2 regions of the Paenibacillus sp. IHBB 10380 genome follow, and region 1 is predicted to be linked to the other one. Evidence: a T-box and tRNA genes for the amino acid it is inferred to sense, from the RefSeq annotation. Region 1 holds a T-box; the other holds one or more tRNA genes.

Region 1 (6,934 bases):
CACCTGCTTTATGTACTTCATCGATTAAGATATAGTCGAACGCTTTGGGATCAAACTGACTCAGAACATCTGGCTTTGACATCGTCTGAATTGTTGCGAATAAATACTTTGCATGTATGTTCTTCTCTGTACTCGATAGTAATCCAAAATCTTGATCTACGCCGCCTACTACATTCATATAGTCCGATTTAGCTTTAAGTAAAATCTGTTCTCGGTGTACGATAAATAACAATCGTTTAGGATTGAAGTTCCTAACATCGAACGCTGACAAATATGTTTTCCCTGTTCCCGTAGCAGAAATCACTAATGCCCTCTTCTGACTCGCATCACGTACTGCTTGTATACTTTCAAGTGCAGCTAATTGCATTTTATTTGGTTCAATCGTATGAAGTACTGCTTGTTTATCTTTCTCGACTATCGTTGTTAATTCTTCTTTCAGTATGTTTCTAGCTTGATATTCCACATAGATCTTCTCGTAATTCAATATCCATTCTTCTGTTAGAATATTTGCACCATTCCATACTTCTTCAAACTGAGTACGAATCTGAAGTAGGAACTCATCCTGCGGATTCAACTTAAGTCTAACGTTCCATTCATAATTGATCTTCAAAGCTTGCACTGTTAAATTAGCACTGCCAATAATTAATGCATGATCGGCATCCTTATTAAAAATATAACCCTTTGAATGAAATCCTTTTAAATCCGTAAGACGAACATCCATATTCTCTATTTTTAAAAGTTCTCGAAATACTTTAGGGTTATTAAAATATAAGTATGTTGATGTTAATAACCTTCCACTAATTCCTTTCCCCTTTAAATCAAGTAAATAAGATTTGAGTGTTGCAAGACCACTTTCTGTTACAAAAGCTACAATAAACATGAATGACTGACAATGTGTCAATTCTTCTATTACCGAGGACAATATATTTTCATTCTTTACTGGATTATTAATTAACAATTGAGGGGAATATTTTACGAGTGAACCGTCAACTGGTGATAGAACGGTATTCTCAAAGTTAAGAGCTACGCTAGTCATGTAATTTCCACTCACCTTAATTTTTAGCATAATTGTATAATTATTAATCCATTAGCACAATCCAGTATATTACAAAAAGACAACCTACATACAAATGCAGATTGTCCTAAATTCCGAATAAATTATATGGTACTGTCAACTCGATGGTTCATAATCTTCTGGATCGCTGGGATATCAGCAGGAGCCCAATCCAATATGTTTAACTCAGCTCGTGATAACCATTTAATCGCAACATGCTCTGTTAACGTCGGTGTCCCCTCAATTAATCTACAATAATATGTAGTTAAATGAACGATGCCAAAGTCATATTCGTAGGTTGTATCTTCAACATGATCACCAATTTCGACTTGGCAATTCATTTCTTCATGTATCTCACGTTTTAAAGCTTCTTCCGGAGTTTCACCACTTTCAATCTTGCCACCTGGGAATTCCCACTTTAGAGGTAATGATTTACTCACTCCTCTTTGAGCACATAGTATTTTATCTTCATTTACAATAACTGCTCCGACGACAAAAATATCCTTTTTCATAAATCCACCTACCCAAATTATAGACTTATTTTATGCTCTCAGTTCTTTCTAACAATAAAATATATTGTATCATACCAATAAAGGATAATGATGTACACAACCAACAATATAATACCTAATGTTCAACAAGATTAGGCGATCATCACATCCTCGGAGGAAAAGCTCTTAAACTCCCTATCATTCCAATAGCTCTCGAAGGTCGCTTCGATCTTCTTGAGTACATCGTACGAGTCCTTCTCGGTCACCTTCAAATTCCACTCTAACCCACTGGTAAGCGCCGGATTGGATAGGTTGGATGAGCCGACATAGGCCGTGGTGAAACCCGTATCTCTTTTAAAAACATAAGCCTTCGCATGTAACCGCGTCCGACCACTGTCATAGGATATTTGGATCTCGGTATTGGGGAGATTACTAAGCTCGATCACGGCTTTCATATCCGTAGCTTCCATATATGTCGTTGTAATGACGCGCAGCTGTCCACCATTTGCAGTAAACTGCTCGAACTGCTCCATTAGACAGCGCAGACCGCTCCATTTGATAAAAGATACAAGCAGATCGATTCGATCCGCCGTTACATTTTCACGTTTCAGTTCATGTAGCATATTAGGTTCAGAATGAGACCCGGTAAAAAGAGAGCTTTGAGATAGGGGTGTGACAGGTCTCAGCACCTTCTCTTCCTTGATCCCACGGATATGATTTAACTTCGAATACACATAGGTGAGTACTTCACCTTGTTCATCTAACAGGAGCTCGTTGTACTCTTCGTGCCCTAGCGTGTTCTTTAATGTGTCGATAATCTCATTACAGATCCGAATTTGCGCCAATACCGCTTCTTCATCGCTGCTTTGTTCCCGCACGACTTTAAATGCCCTACGGGTCACCATAGCCAAATAATTGGACAGCATCTTCCGCGCTTCTTCCGCATCTAACGGTTCTCTACCAATCTCATAGCGTTCCGGGTCCAAAGCAGATAACTGCTGCGACGTTATATTATTAATGATTTGCTCATAGAGTCCTTGTTTCATGACTTTACCTCATTTATGTAGAATGATGTGTCTCTTAGTCAGGATTCGACATATAGAGTGGATAACCTTTATGGACATTGTTTTCCATGAGTATGTATACAACAATATTTCTTATTATGGTGAATGATCATGGAACGATACAGTCATTTGTTTATCCGAGTATAGAAACCTTATTTAACTCTCTTTACTTTTATCCTAACATACAAGAAACTCAATACCATGTAGGCATTGAGTTTCTTGTATGTAAATTCTAGGCTCCCCTTGTTATTATCATTAAATTTTAGAATTGAAGGTTGCCTTATCTATCTTCAATTGTTGCTTTAGTATTCTACTGAATAATGCTGGAGAAACGCTACGAGCAAACGTCCAGCCATCATTCTGTATCTTCATTTTCTTTATATTCTTGTATGGCATTGCAGATTCGTACGATAATATTTATATTTTTGTCGTTGTTAGTTGGATTATTAGGCAAATATAAACCCCAATCCTTGTACCCATCTTCAGTACTTACAAATCCAGATGCATAAGCTCCCGTGCCACCTATTTTTCCATCTTCTAAAGTAAGCCCATCTTCATGAAACACAGCTGTTAATATGTTTTCTGCTCCCAGGAAGAATACAGGATATTTTATATTTTTGAAAAAATCTCTATACTCTTCTTGGGCTGCTTCTTCAAAACTTTCTTTAGAAATTATTAATCCATCCAATTGTTGATTATCATCTTCAACTAGATCTTGAAGACTTGTCTTCACGTAATTTACATTATCAATTGCTGCAATGTGATTAGTTCCTATTACAGCTATCTTTAAAGCGATAGAGGGACCACTTGGGGTTTCATGCTCAGAAATCGCTTCTTTTTGATTCGTACAGCTGACCAAAATAGTAAAAAATATTAAGAGAAGTAAACATAATTTTTTAGTCATTGAGACTTCCCCTTTTTCTTGTTATCCGTTGTGAGTTTCCTTTCTAAGCTTCATGTCACGTACATAAGTAGATACATAATATTATAAACTTCCTCCAAAGTAAATAATTAGTAATTATGAATCTATTTAGAAATAGATTGTTTGCTGAGTCGAAAACGCTAGACCAAAGGAATGCTATCTAAAAAAAACATTCCACTAATTGAGAACCGAAAATTCTAAGGTGGATTACAGCATATGTAACACACAAAAACCGAGGTCCCCATGTCATGGATTCCCCGGTTAATAGTAGTGTGCATATATGTGGATCATACCCACGAACAAGATAGTTCTCAATCTGTTGCTCGTTATAACGGAAGCCCGCTTAATCCACTAATCTAATTAGACTATACTTCTTTTTACCTTTACGAATAATGATGAACCGACCATCGAATGATTTGTCTACGGTCACTTCCGTGTTTAAATCCTCTACTCGTTCACCATTCATGGTGATCGCTCCATTATTAATATCTTCTCTTGCCTGACGCTTAGACGGTTCGATACCTAGATCTACTAACCAGTCCACAATATTCTTTGTTTCTTTGGCAGCTTCGAACGTAGGCATTTCTTTAAATCCTTGTTCAATTTCATCTGCTGTTAATGATTTAATGTCTCCACTAAATAAGGCTTCCGAGATTTTAATGGCTTGTGTTAAAGCTTCTTCATTATGAACGAATTTGGTCATCTCTTCCGCAAGTACTCGTTGAGCTACACGCTTACCAGGTTCTGTTGTAACCTTATTCTCTAATTCAATAATGGCTTCTTTAGATAGGAATGTGAAGTATTTCAGGTATTTAATCACATCACGGTCATCTGTATTTAACCAGAATTGGTAGAATTCATATGGAGATGTTTTATCAGGATCTAGCCAGATCGCCCCGCCTGCCGTTTTACCAAATTTCGTGCCATCTGATTTCAACATTAATGGAATCGTTAATCCGAATGCCTTCGCTTCTGGACCTTCTTTTTTACGAATCAAGTCTAGACCACTCGTGATATTACCCCATTGATCAGATCCACCAATCTGTAATTGAACTCCTTCTTCTGCATACAGATGATGGAAGTCCATGGACTGGAGAATTTGGTAAGTGAATTCAGTAAATGAAATCCCACTATCTAAGCGACTTGATACAACATCTTTGGCCAGCATCGCATTGATGCTGAAATTCTTTCCATAATCACGTAAAAAGTCGATAATGTTTAATGAATGCGTCCAGTCATAGTTGTTTACCATTTTCAGTTGAGCATCGCTATCGGTGTCAAATAGCTTCTTCATCTGTGCGGTAAGTGCGTTCACATTATCTTGTACTTGCTCTAATGTCTGTAATTGACGTTCTGATTGACGTCCACTTGGATCACCAATGGTTCCTGTCGCTCCACCAATTAAGATAACAGGTAGATGTCCAAATGATTGGAATCGTTTCATCATCATGAATGGAATTAAATGTCCAATATGCATGCTATCACCGGTTGGATCGACACCACAGTACAGAGCAATCTTCTTCTCACTGACTAATTCACGTAATCCTTCTGCATCTGTCTGTTGGTTAATCGCGTCGCGCCATTCTAGCTCATCAATAATATTCATGTTACTCATCATCATCCAGCCCCTTTATATATAAGTGTTGATTGATCCCCTATACGTCCAATAACGCCATTACGCAAAAATCGCCCCTATGTCTACAATAGACATAGGGACGATTCATTAACCGTGTTACCACCCAAATTGCATAAATAGTGCTACAAGCTACTATTCATACCACTCTTAGCCATATTATCGTTGGCTAGTCCGCTTAGTGTTACCTAAGATACTCCAGAGTGTAATTCACAAAACTGTTTGTACTAGGTCACATCAACCCCTAGCTTTCTGAACAACAGTGACAGTTTGCTACTCATTCCTTCAACGTATACCGTATATTAGATTAAAGTCAGTATAGAGAATGAGAAGTCAGTTGTCAATCCGGTGGATATTGTCCTAACCATAAACAAGGCATTTTTTCTTAGGCCTCTATCTTACTCATTTCCTTATTCAATAAATCTATAGGGTGTGCATAACCCAGTGTTCCGCACATCAAATTATTACCTACCCATCTGTTAAGTTCTATTAAATTGAGATGATCATTGGGTATGAATTCTTCGATTTCCCATGTTATAGAAATAAGGAATTCACTTATTTGACTTAGAATACTTCTATCATGTGTCTTTGTATAAATAACTTCCCCACAATTATCCATATAAGTATCTACTTTATTCTCTGAGAAACCCTCAGCAAGGAATGTTTCTCTTATAGCACTCAGAACAATACTTTCAAACTTTTTGAAGTGCTCAGCCTTTAAACCGTATAACACAATGCAGTATCGCGTTTGATTATTCATTAGAATAACGCCTTTTCGTCTATCAAACATAAACAAATTGGCATGCCATTCATAGAAAGGCTCTCGCTTCATAGGCACAACATCATTTGTCTTTATTTTCATTGCCTCAGAACATTTTTTAGTACATTCAATAAACATACCTTCACCTCATACTTTCATCTATACTTTCCTGAAAGAAATCAGAATATTGATTTGCTCATAGAGTCCTTATTTCGTGAAGTTACCTCATTTGCGATAGAGTAATGTGACTCTTAGTCAGGATTCGACAGGAGAGTGCATAACCTCTATAAACATAGTTTCACAAATGATTATATACAACAATAATTTCCTTCCTACATACAACAAACTCAATGCCTACATGGCATTGAGTTTGTTGTTCATAGAATAGAATCTGTATCCTTGGATCATTGACGTGTCACAAAACACGCCTTATCCTGCGACAACCTCAATATTTATCGTTGCCTTCATCCCCATTGCGCTCATCACAGCTTCAATTTTCTCGGCAGTGGCTCCATAATACTCGTTCCGCTCATCTCGGGAAACCTGTGCATCCGATACTCCCAGTTTTCTAGCTAGGTCGGATTGAGACATATTTATATAAATTCTAAATGCAATGAGGCTTTTTCCTATATCCGTAAACTTGTAAATTGGATTAAATGAACCCCTTTTTATTCTTTCATAGTACTCCACTTCTTCCTTTAATTGTTCGTGGAATGATATTAGTGGTTCAATCGCCATATCAATCTGCTCATCATTTAGACCCATTTCTTTAAATCGCATCTTTTCTCTCGCAATAAAATCCTTATCTTGTTTCAACTTTTCCTGTGCTTTTTGGTAAGCTGCTTCGTTTTTTATCAACTTTCTCAGCTCCTCTATTTAATAACTTTTACAATTCCCTTTGGTTCAAATGAATCGCGTGTTTTTCTAAATTAAACTCCCTTACAATGTCGGGCAAGGTTCTGACGTCTGCTACAAAATAACCATCAATATCACCGGGGCTCGCTTTGTCT
Region 2 (6,934 bases), 1.5 Mb from region 1:
AAAAGCCTCTAACCAGGAGAAGGTGCCCGTACCGCAAACCGACACAGGTAGGCGAGAAGAGTATTCTAAGGCGCGCGGAAGAACTCTCGTTAAGGAACTCGGCAAAATGACCCCGTAACTTCGGGAGAAGGGGTGCCCCGGTAGTGTGAATAGCACGAGGGGGCCGCAGTGAAAAGGCCCAAGCGACTGTTTAGCAAAAACACAGGTCTGTGCGAAGCCGCAAGGCGAAGTATACGGGCTGACGCCTGCCCGGTGCTGGAAGGTTAAGGGGAGTGGTTAGGGGTAACCCGAAGCTATGAACCGAAGCCCCAGTAAACGGCGGCCGTAACTATAACGGTCCTAAGGTAGCGAAATTCCTTGTCAGGTAAATTCTGACCCGCACGAATGGCGTAACGACTTGGGCGCTGTCTCAACGAGAGATCCGGTGAAATTTTAATACCTGTGAAGATGCAGGTTACCCGCGACAAGACGGAAAGACCCCATGGAGCTTTACTGCAGCTTGATATTGGATTTGGGTACGATCTGTACAGGATAGGTGGGAGCCTGAGAAGTAGGAGCGCAAGCTTCTACGGAGGCGCCGTTGGGATACCACCCTGATCGTATCTAGGTTCTAACCTAGGACCGTAAACCGGTTCGGGGACAGTGTCAGGTGGGCAGTTTGACTGGGGCGGTCGCCTCCTAAAGAGTAACGGAGGCGCCCCAAGGTTCCCTCAGAATGGTTGGAAATCATTCGAAGAGTGCAAAGGCAGAAGGGAGCTTGACTGCGAGACCTACAAGTCGAGCAGGGACGAAAGTCGGGCTTAGTGATCCGGTGGTACCGCATGGAAGGGCCATCGCTCAACGGATAAAAGCTACCCTGGGGATAACAGGCTTATCTCCCCCAAGAGTCCACATCGACGGGGAGGTTTGGCACCTCGATGTCGGCTCATCGCATCCTGGGGCTGAAGTAGGTCCCAAGGGTTGGGCTGTTCGCCCATTAAAGCGGTACGCGAGCTGGGTTCAGAACGTCGTGAGACAGTTCGGTCCCTATCTGTCGTGGGCGCAGGAAATTTGAGAGGAGCTGTCCTTAGTACGAGAGGACCGGGATGGACGCACCTCTGGTGTACCAGTTGTTCCGCCAGGAGCATAGCTGGGTAGCTACGTGCGGACGGGATAAACGCTGAAAGCATCTAAGCGTGAAGCCCCCCTCAAGATGAGATTTCCCAATTAGTAAGACCCCTTGAAGACGACGAGGTAGATAGGTTGGAGGTGGAAGTGCAGTAATGCATGGAGCTGACCAATACTAATCGGTCGAGGGCTTATCCTAAAAGTTTCATGAAGTGAAACTACTTCGGAAGCATATGCTGTTTTAACATTGCAAATTCGTTTCGTATCTAGTTTTCAAGGATTAAACCTTGAATAATAGTTATATTCCCTGATAGCTCAGTTGGTAGAGCACTCGACTGTTAATCGAGTTGTCACAGGTTCGAGCCCTGTTCGGGGAGCCATATGGAGAGGTGTCCGAGTTGGCCGAAGGAGCACGATTGGAAATCGTGTAGGCGCCAAAAGCGTCTCGAGGGTTCGAATCCCTCTCTCTCCGCCATAGTATTTATGCTTACGAAGCGAGCTTTACTTCGTAAAACTTTTAGGCCCGTTGGTCAAGGGGTTAAGACACCTCCCTTTCACGGAGGTAACATGGGTTCGAATCCCATACGGGTCACCATATTTATTAATATCGAAAAGAAGCTTGCTTTAAACTCGATATATGTGATATGATAATATTCATCTATTTAATGGAGGCTTAGCTCAGCTGGGAGAGCATCTGCCTTACAAGCAGAGGGTCGGGGGTTCGATCCCCTCAGCCTCCACCATACGATCCTCTACTGGATATATGGATGAAATTAAATATTTTGTAAATGACGCGGGGTGGAGCAGCCCGGTAGCTCGTCGGGCTCATAACCCGAAGGCCGCAGGTTCAAATCCTGCCCCCGCAACCAATTATTCCTTTGCTAAGGAATAGAATATGTGGAACCGTGGTGTAGTCGGTCTAACATGCCTGCCTGTCACGCAGGAGATCGCGGGTTCGAATCCCGTCGGTTCCGCCATTTTTATAGTAGTGATATTTCAATATGGCTCGGTAGCTCAGTCGGTAGAGCAAAGGACTGAAAATCCTTGTGTCGGCGGTTCGATTCCGTTCCGAGCCACCATTTTCATTGTAAATTGAATATTTGGTGCGCCGGTGTAGCTCAACTGGTAGAGCAACTGACTTGTAATCAGTAGGTTGGGGGTTCAAGTCCTCTCGCCGGCACCATTGTTTTGGAGGATTAGTGAAGTGGCTAAACACGGCAGACTGTAAATCTGCTCTCTACGAGTTCGGTGGTTCGAATCCATCATCCTCCACCATTTCTTTTATAGGGGCATAGTTTAAAGGTAGAACAACGGTCTCCAAAACCGTTGGTGTGGGTTCAATTCCTGCTGCCCCTGCCAAAGAAATTTATGATGTAGATAATAACATGGCGATTGTGGCGAAGGGGTTAACGCACCGGATTGTGGTTCCGGCATTCGTGGGTTCAAGTCCCATCAGTCGCCCCATTTTTTTGAATGAGTTGTTCTGTTTCACTATGATGTAGATAATAATATGGCGATTGTGGCGAAGGGGTTAACGCACCGGATTGTGGTTCCGGCATTCGTGGGTTCAAGTCCCATCAGTCGCCCCATTAATTCTAATGTTGGGGATTAGCCAAGCGGTAAGGCAACGGACTTTGACTCCGTCATGCATAGGTTCAAATCCTATATCCCCAGCCATTATATGCGGACGTGGCTCAGCGGTAGAGCATCGCCTTGCCAAGGCGAGGGTCGCGGGTTCGATTCCCGTCGTCCGCTCCATTTTTGTACGGCGCCATAGCCAAGTGGTAAGGCACAGCTCTGCAAAAGCTTTATCCCCAGTTCAAATCTGGGTGGCGCCTCCATTAATTTAATATGCGGGAGTGGCGGAATCGGCAGACGCACAGGACTTAAAATCCTGCGGTAGGTGACTATCGTACCAGTTCAAGTCTGGTCTTCCGCATTAATTAATTAATAAAATATGCGCCCTTAGCTCAGCTGGATAGAGCGTTTGACTACGAATCAAAAGGCCAGGAGTTCGAATCTCTTAGGGCGCACCATGAATTACGCCGATGTGGTGGAATTGGCAGACACGCCGCACTCAAAATGCGGTGCCGAGAGGCTTGCCGGTTCGAGTCCGGCCATCGGTATACAAAAAAGGTTTATAAGATTGCTTTTCGAAGCGATTTTATAAACCTTTTTTCTGTTATTAGTAAATATACTTGATTCTTATTAGAGATGTAAATTACCGTAATTCAGCAATGATCTGTAACTAGAAGAATATATGAACTATTAATAATAACGGTAGGGGTACAAGTGACCTCTTCTTTTTCGTTTCTTATTAGAATTTCTAAAAAGTTATTTGCAGGCTTATTATCTCTGGCTGTATTTTCTCTCCTCGCAGTAACAGCTAACGCTGCCAATGATTTACCCTCTAGTAACAATGGGGTACAAGCTAAGGAAATTGTGCCTATAAAAGAAATTATGTCAATAAATGAAACTATGCCTATAGGTGACAGACAGGTAGAAAATCAGTCATATTACAATTCTTTCACAGGAACGGTGAAGAAAATAAGTGATGTTGAAGGTGTTGCAGGTACGAAGTACGTGCTAGTTGAAAATGCAGAGGGTGGCATAGCCAACTTTGTAATATCTACTGACACCTATCTAGCAAATGTAATTGAACTTGCTGAGGGCTCCACAATTACCGGTTACTATGAAGCAAATGCACCGATGATTTTAATTTATCCAGCTCAATACAATGTTAAAGTTATTACAGCTAATCATCCTAAAGATGAGAATATAAAGGTAGATTTATTTGACAAGGATCTGGTTAGCGCTGATCATTCGCTGCAGCTGAATAAATCAGATCAGACCACAGTGGTGTCCCAGGATGGGAAGGCTTTTGAAGGTGAACTCACAAACAGAAAACTTGTTGTTTCATACGGCATATCAACAAGAAGTATTCCAGCACAAACAACTCCAACGAAAATTGTTGTATTATTCGAAAAAGAAGTGCCTCCCATTCATCAATTAACGGATGAGGAAATGTCTACAATGATTGGAGATGTTTCTACTATGGAGATCGTCGTGAATGACAAAATAATCAAAGCTCCAGCAGCATTCATCAATGAAGGTGGGACGGTTATGGTTCCACTTCGAGCCATTGCTGAAGCTCTAGAATATGACCTTACTTGGAATAATAAGCTGAAGAGTATTATGTTTGGTGAGGTTGCTTCATTAAAAATAGGTGAGGATAACTACAAGAATTCCAGTGCGACTTCTATTCAATTAGGGGCTTCTCCACAATTGGTTGGGAATAACGCTTTTGTTCCTTTGAGCTTTTTCAAGACTGTGGTTGGCATGAATCATGCGTACGTATTTGAAGCACAAATTGTTATTAGCAACGATGAAGCCATTATGGAATAGTTAAGTGAATAAGCTATTTACTGATAAAAACTCTTGAGCTGCAGTTGCTCAAGAGTCTTTTTATAAAGGAGTGCTCTTAAAAATGGCTCAAATCTCAAAAATATTCTCCTTAATCAACGCTCCCCCTTTGCTTTATCGCGGGTAATCGGTAAAATAGGATATAAATGTTCTGCATCAAGGAATACTAGAAAATTTTACTATAGGAAGGAATTACTTAATTTGATTATTCAACCTAAAACACGAGGCTTTATTTGTACGACTGCACATCCGGAAGGCTGTGCTAAACAAGTACAGCGTCAAATCGACTATGTAAAATCCCAACCAGCTATCGAAGGCCCACGTAATGTGCTTGTGATAGGCGCTTCTACAGGCTATGGACTGGCTTCTAGAATCGTGTCTTCATTTGCTGCTGGGGCTAACACGGTCGGCGTTTATTTCGACAAAGCTGCAGAGGGTGCACGCACAGCTTCTGCAGGTTGGTACAATTCCGCTGCGTTTGAGGAAGCTGCCAAAGAAGCTAACCGTCAATCATTCAGTATCGTGGGAGACGCTTTCTCCGATGAGATTAAAGAAAAAACGATTGATTTGATCCGCACCGAGCTTGGAAAAATTGATTTGGTTATCTATAGTGTGGCATCACCGCGCCGCACACATCCAAAAACAGGCGAGACATTCTCTTCTGTCATTAAGCCGATTGGTGAAACCTATACGAATAAAACCGTCAATTTCCACAATGGCGAAGTAACGGAAACAACGATCGAGCCTGCGAGTGAAGAGGAAATTCGCCAAACGATTGCTGTAATGGGCGGTGAGGACTGGGAAATGTGGATAGATGAGCTTGAACAGGCTGGTGTGCTAGCAGAAGGTGCAACTACCGTTGCTTATTCGTATATTGGACCAGAAATTACACACGCTGTATATCGTGAAGGAACGATTGGTTATGCCAAAAATGATTTGGAAGCAACAGCGAAACGACTTCACGAGAAGCTTGGAACTCACGGCGGACGCGCATTTGTGTCAGTGAATAAAGCACTCGTAACACAATCCAGCTCAGCTATCCCTGTAGTACCTTTATACATTGCTGCTCTTTACAAAGTTATGAAGGAACAGGGTATCCACGAAGGCTGTATCGAGCAAATGTATCGGTTGTTCTCTGATCGACTCTATAATGGATCGAAGGAGACGCTTGTAGATGGAAGAGGTTTAATCCGTGTTGATGATTGGGAAATGAAGCCGGAAATTCAAGCTGAGGTCACGAAGTTGTGGTCAGAGCTAGAGACGAATAACGTGTATGACCTTTCTGATCTGGAAGGGTACCGCAAGGAGTTCTTCCAACTCTTTGGCTTTGAAACCGACGGCGTAGACTACGAAGTCGATACGAATCCAGAGGTAGACATTCCGAATCTTCGTTAATACAGGTAACGTCACTGTTCAAAGGGGCGCAAATGGTCCCTTGAACGGTGTTCTGGTTGTGAACATAGGATGGACTAACAAAGCTATATAAACGACTGAGAGGTGACTTCTGAATGGTTCAGGAGTCATCTTTTTTATATTATGAGATTGAATTTCGTTACTTTGCTATCTTATTCGGCTATACGTACATTTGGAGCCTGGTGAGGTATAGTAATGCTATAGTAATTAATCAGTGAGTATATAGATATCAAGTGGGAGGTCTCGAGATTGCCACTAGGGAATAGCAGATATACAGAGGGGAATTCGATGCAAACCGTTAAAACAAAATATTTTGAATATGGACAAGAAGAAATGGACTATCTTACAAGCGTGGATGTAACACTGGGGGTAGCGATAGCTCGAATGGGCAAGGTTGAGCGTGTCATTATTCCCGATCTGTTCACGGCGCTCGTCTATGCCATTGTAGGCCAGCTTATTTCTGTGAAGGCGGTCCACAAGATTTGGACAAGGATACAGGATCGATTTGGTGAGATAACTCCGCAAAATATAGCCATACAGACAGCCGATGATATCCAACGATGTGGGATGACGATGAAAAAGGCGGTTTGCATTCAAAATGTTGCCCGTATGATTGAACAAGGCGCATTTGATTTGGATGAACTGTATGTTCTATCAGATGGCGAGGTCGTCAGGAAATTGATAACCTTAAATGGAGTTGGTAAATGGACGGCAGAAATGATGCTTATTAATGCAATGGAACGCCCTGATGTAATCAGTTGGGGGGATATAGCCATTCGCCGCGGAATGATGAAATTGTATGGTCTAAGTGAACTTTCACAAGAGCAGTTTGAAGAATATCGTCTAAGATATTCACCTCTGGGTTCAGTTGCTTCTATATACCTGTGGACCATCTCATTTGAATAAGTAGAAATTAAGCGACAAGGAGTACATGAAGTGGACAAAACGATTAGAGTACAGATATTTGAATTGGTGGATGAGGAGTATCAAA

Evidence for each region. A T-box is a leader RNA that pairs with one kind of tRNA and senses whether it is charged. The one in region 1 lies ahead of tyrS (tyrosine--tRNA ligase), so its partner is inferred to be a tRNA-Tyr.
Region 2: it encodes a tRNA-Tyr, which carries the amino acid that the T-box ahead of tyrS (tyrosine--tRNA ligase) is inferred to sense. The anticodon was not compared.

Annotation. Positions count from the first base shown of each region.
Region 1 is NZ_CP010976.1:5,553,421-5,560,354, reverse strand. Features, by position in the region: gene UB51_RS25135 (DEAD/DEAH box helicase) at 1-1,036, opposite strand, end outside; gene UB51_RS25130 ((deoxy)nucleoside triphosphate pyrophosphohydrolase) at 1,159-1,566, opposite strand; partial or broken gene UB51_RS25125 (phospholipase D-like domain-containing protein) at 1,713-2,591, opposite strand; gene UB51_RS25120 (hypothetical protein) at 2,965-3,513, opposite strand; gene tyrS (tyrosine--tRNA ligase) at 3,875-5,137, opposite strand; T-box leader at 5,240-5,462, opposite strand; gene UB51_RS25110 (DUF6933 domain-containing protein) at 5,550-6,062, opposite strand; gene UB51_RS25105 (helix-turn-helix domain-containing protein) at 6,354-6,782, opposite strand; gene UB51_RS28085 (DUF6932 family protein) at 6,811-6,934, opposite strand, start outside.
Region 2 is NZ_CP010976.1:4,052,481-4,059,414, reverse strand. Features, by position in the region: rRNA gene UB51_RS18430 (23S ribosomal RNA) at 1-1,306, shown strand, start outside; tRNA gene UB51_RS18425 (tRNA-Asn) at 1,412-1,487, shown strand; tRNA gene UB51_RS18420 (tRNA-Ser) at 1,491-1,582, shown strand; tRNA gene UB51_RS18415 (tRNA-Glu) at 1,628-1,702, shown strand; tRNA gene UB51_RS18410 (tRNA-Val) at 1,775-1,850, shown strand; tRNA gene UB51_RS18405 (tRNA-Met) at 1,900-1,976, shown strand; tRNA gene UB51_RS18400 (tRNA-Asp) at 2,007-2,084, shown strand; tRNA gene UB51_RS18395 (tRNA-Phe) at 2,111-2,186, shown strand; tRNA gene UB51_RS18390 (tRNA-Thr) at 2,215-2,290, shown strand; tRNA gene UB51_RS18385 (tRNA-Tyr) at 2,298-2,382, shown strand; tRNA gene UB51_RS18380 (tRNA-Trp) at 2,393-2,466, shown strand; tRNA gene UB51_RS18375 (tRNA-His) at 2,496-2,571, shown strand; tRNA gene UB51_RS18370 (tRNA-His) at 2,621-2,696, shown strand; tRNA gene UB51_RS18365 (tRNA-Gln) at 2,710-2,784, shown strand; tRNA gene UB51_RS18360 (tRNA-Gly) at 2,791-2,865, shown strand; tRNA gene UB51_RS18355 (tRNA-Cys) at 2,875-2,948, shown strand; tRNA gene UB51_RS18350 (tRNA-Leu) at 2,961-3,046, shown strand; tRNA gene UB51_RS18345 (tRNA-Arg) at 3,067-3,143, shown strand; tRNA gene UB51_RS18340 (tRNA-Leu) at 3,152-3,233, shown strand; gene UB51_RS18335 (stalk domain-containing protein) at 3,400-4,512, shown strand; gene fabV (enoyl-ACP reductase FabV) at 4,732-5,925, shown strand; gene UB51_RS18325 (DNA-3-methyladenine glycosylase family protein) at 6,232-6,849, shown strand; gene UB51_RS18320 (DNA alkylation repair protein) at 6,880-6,934, shown strand, end outside.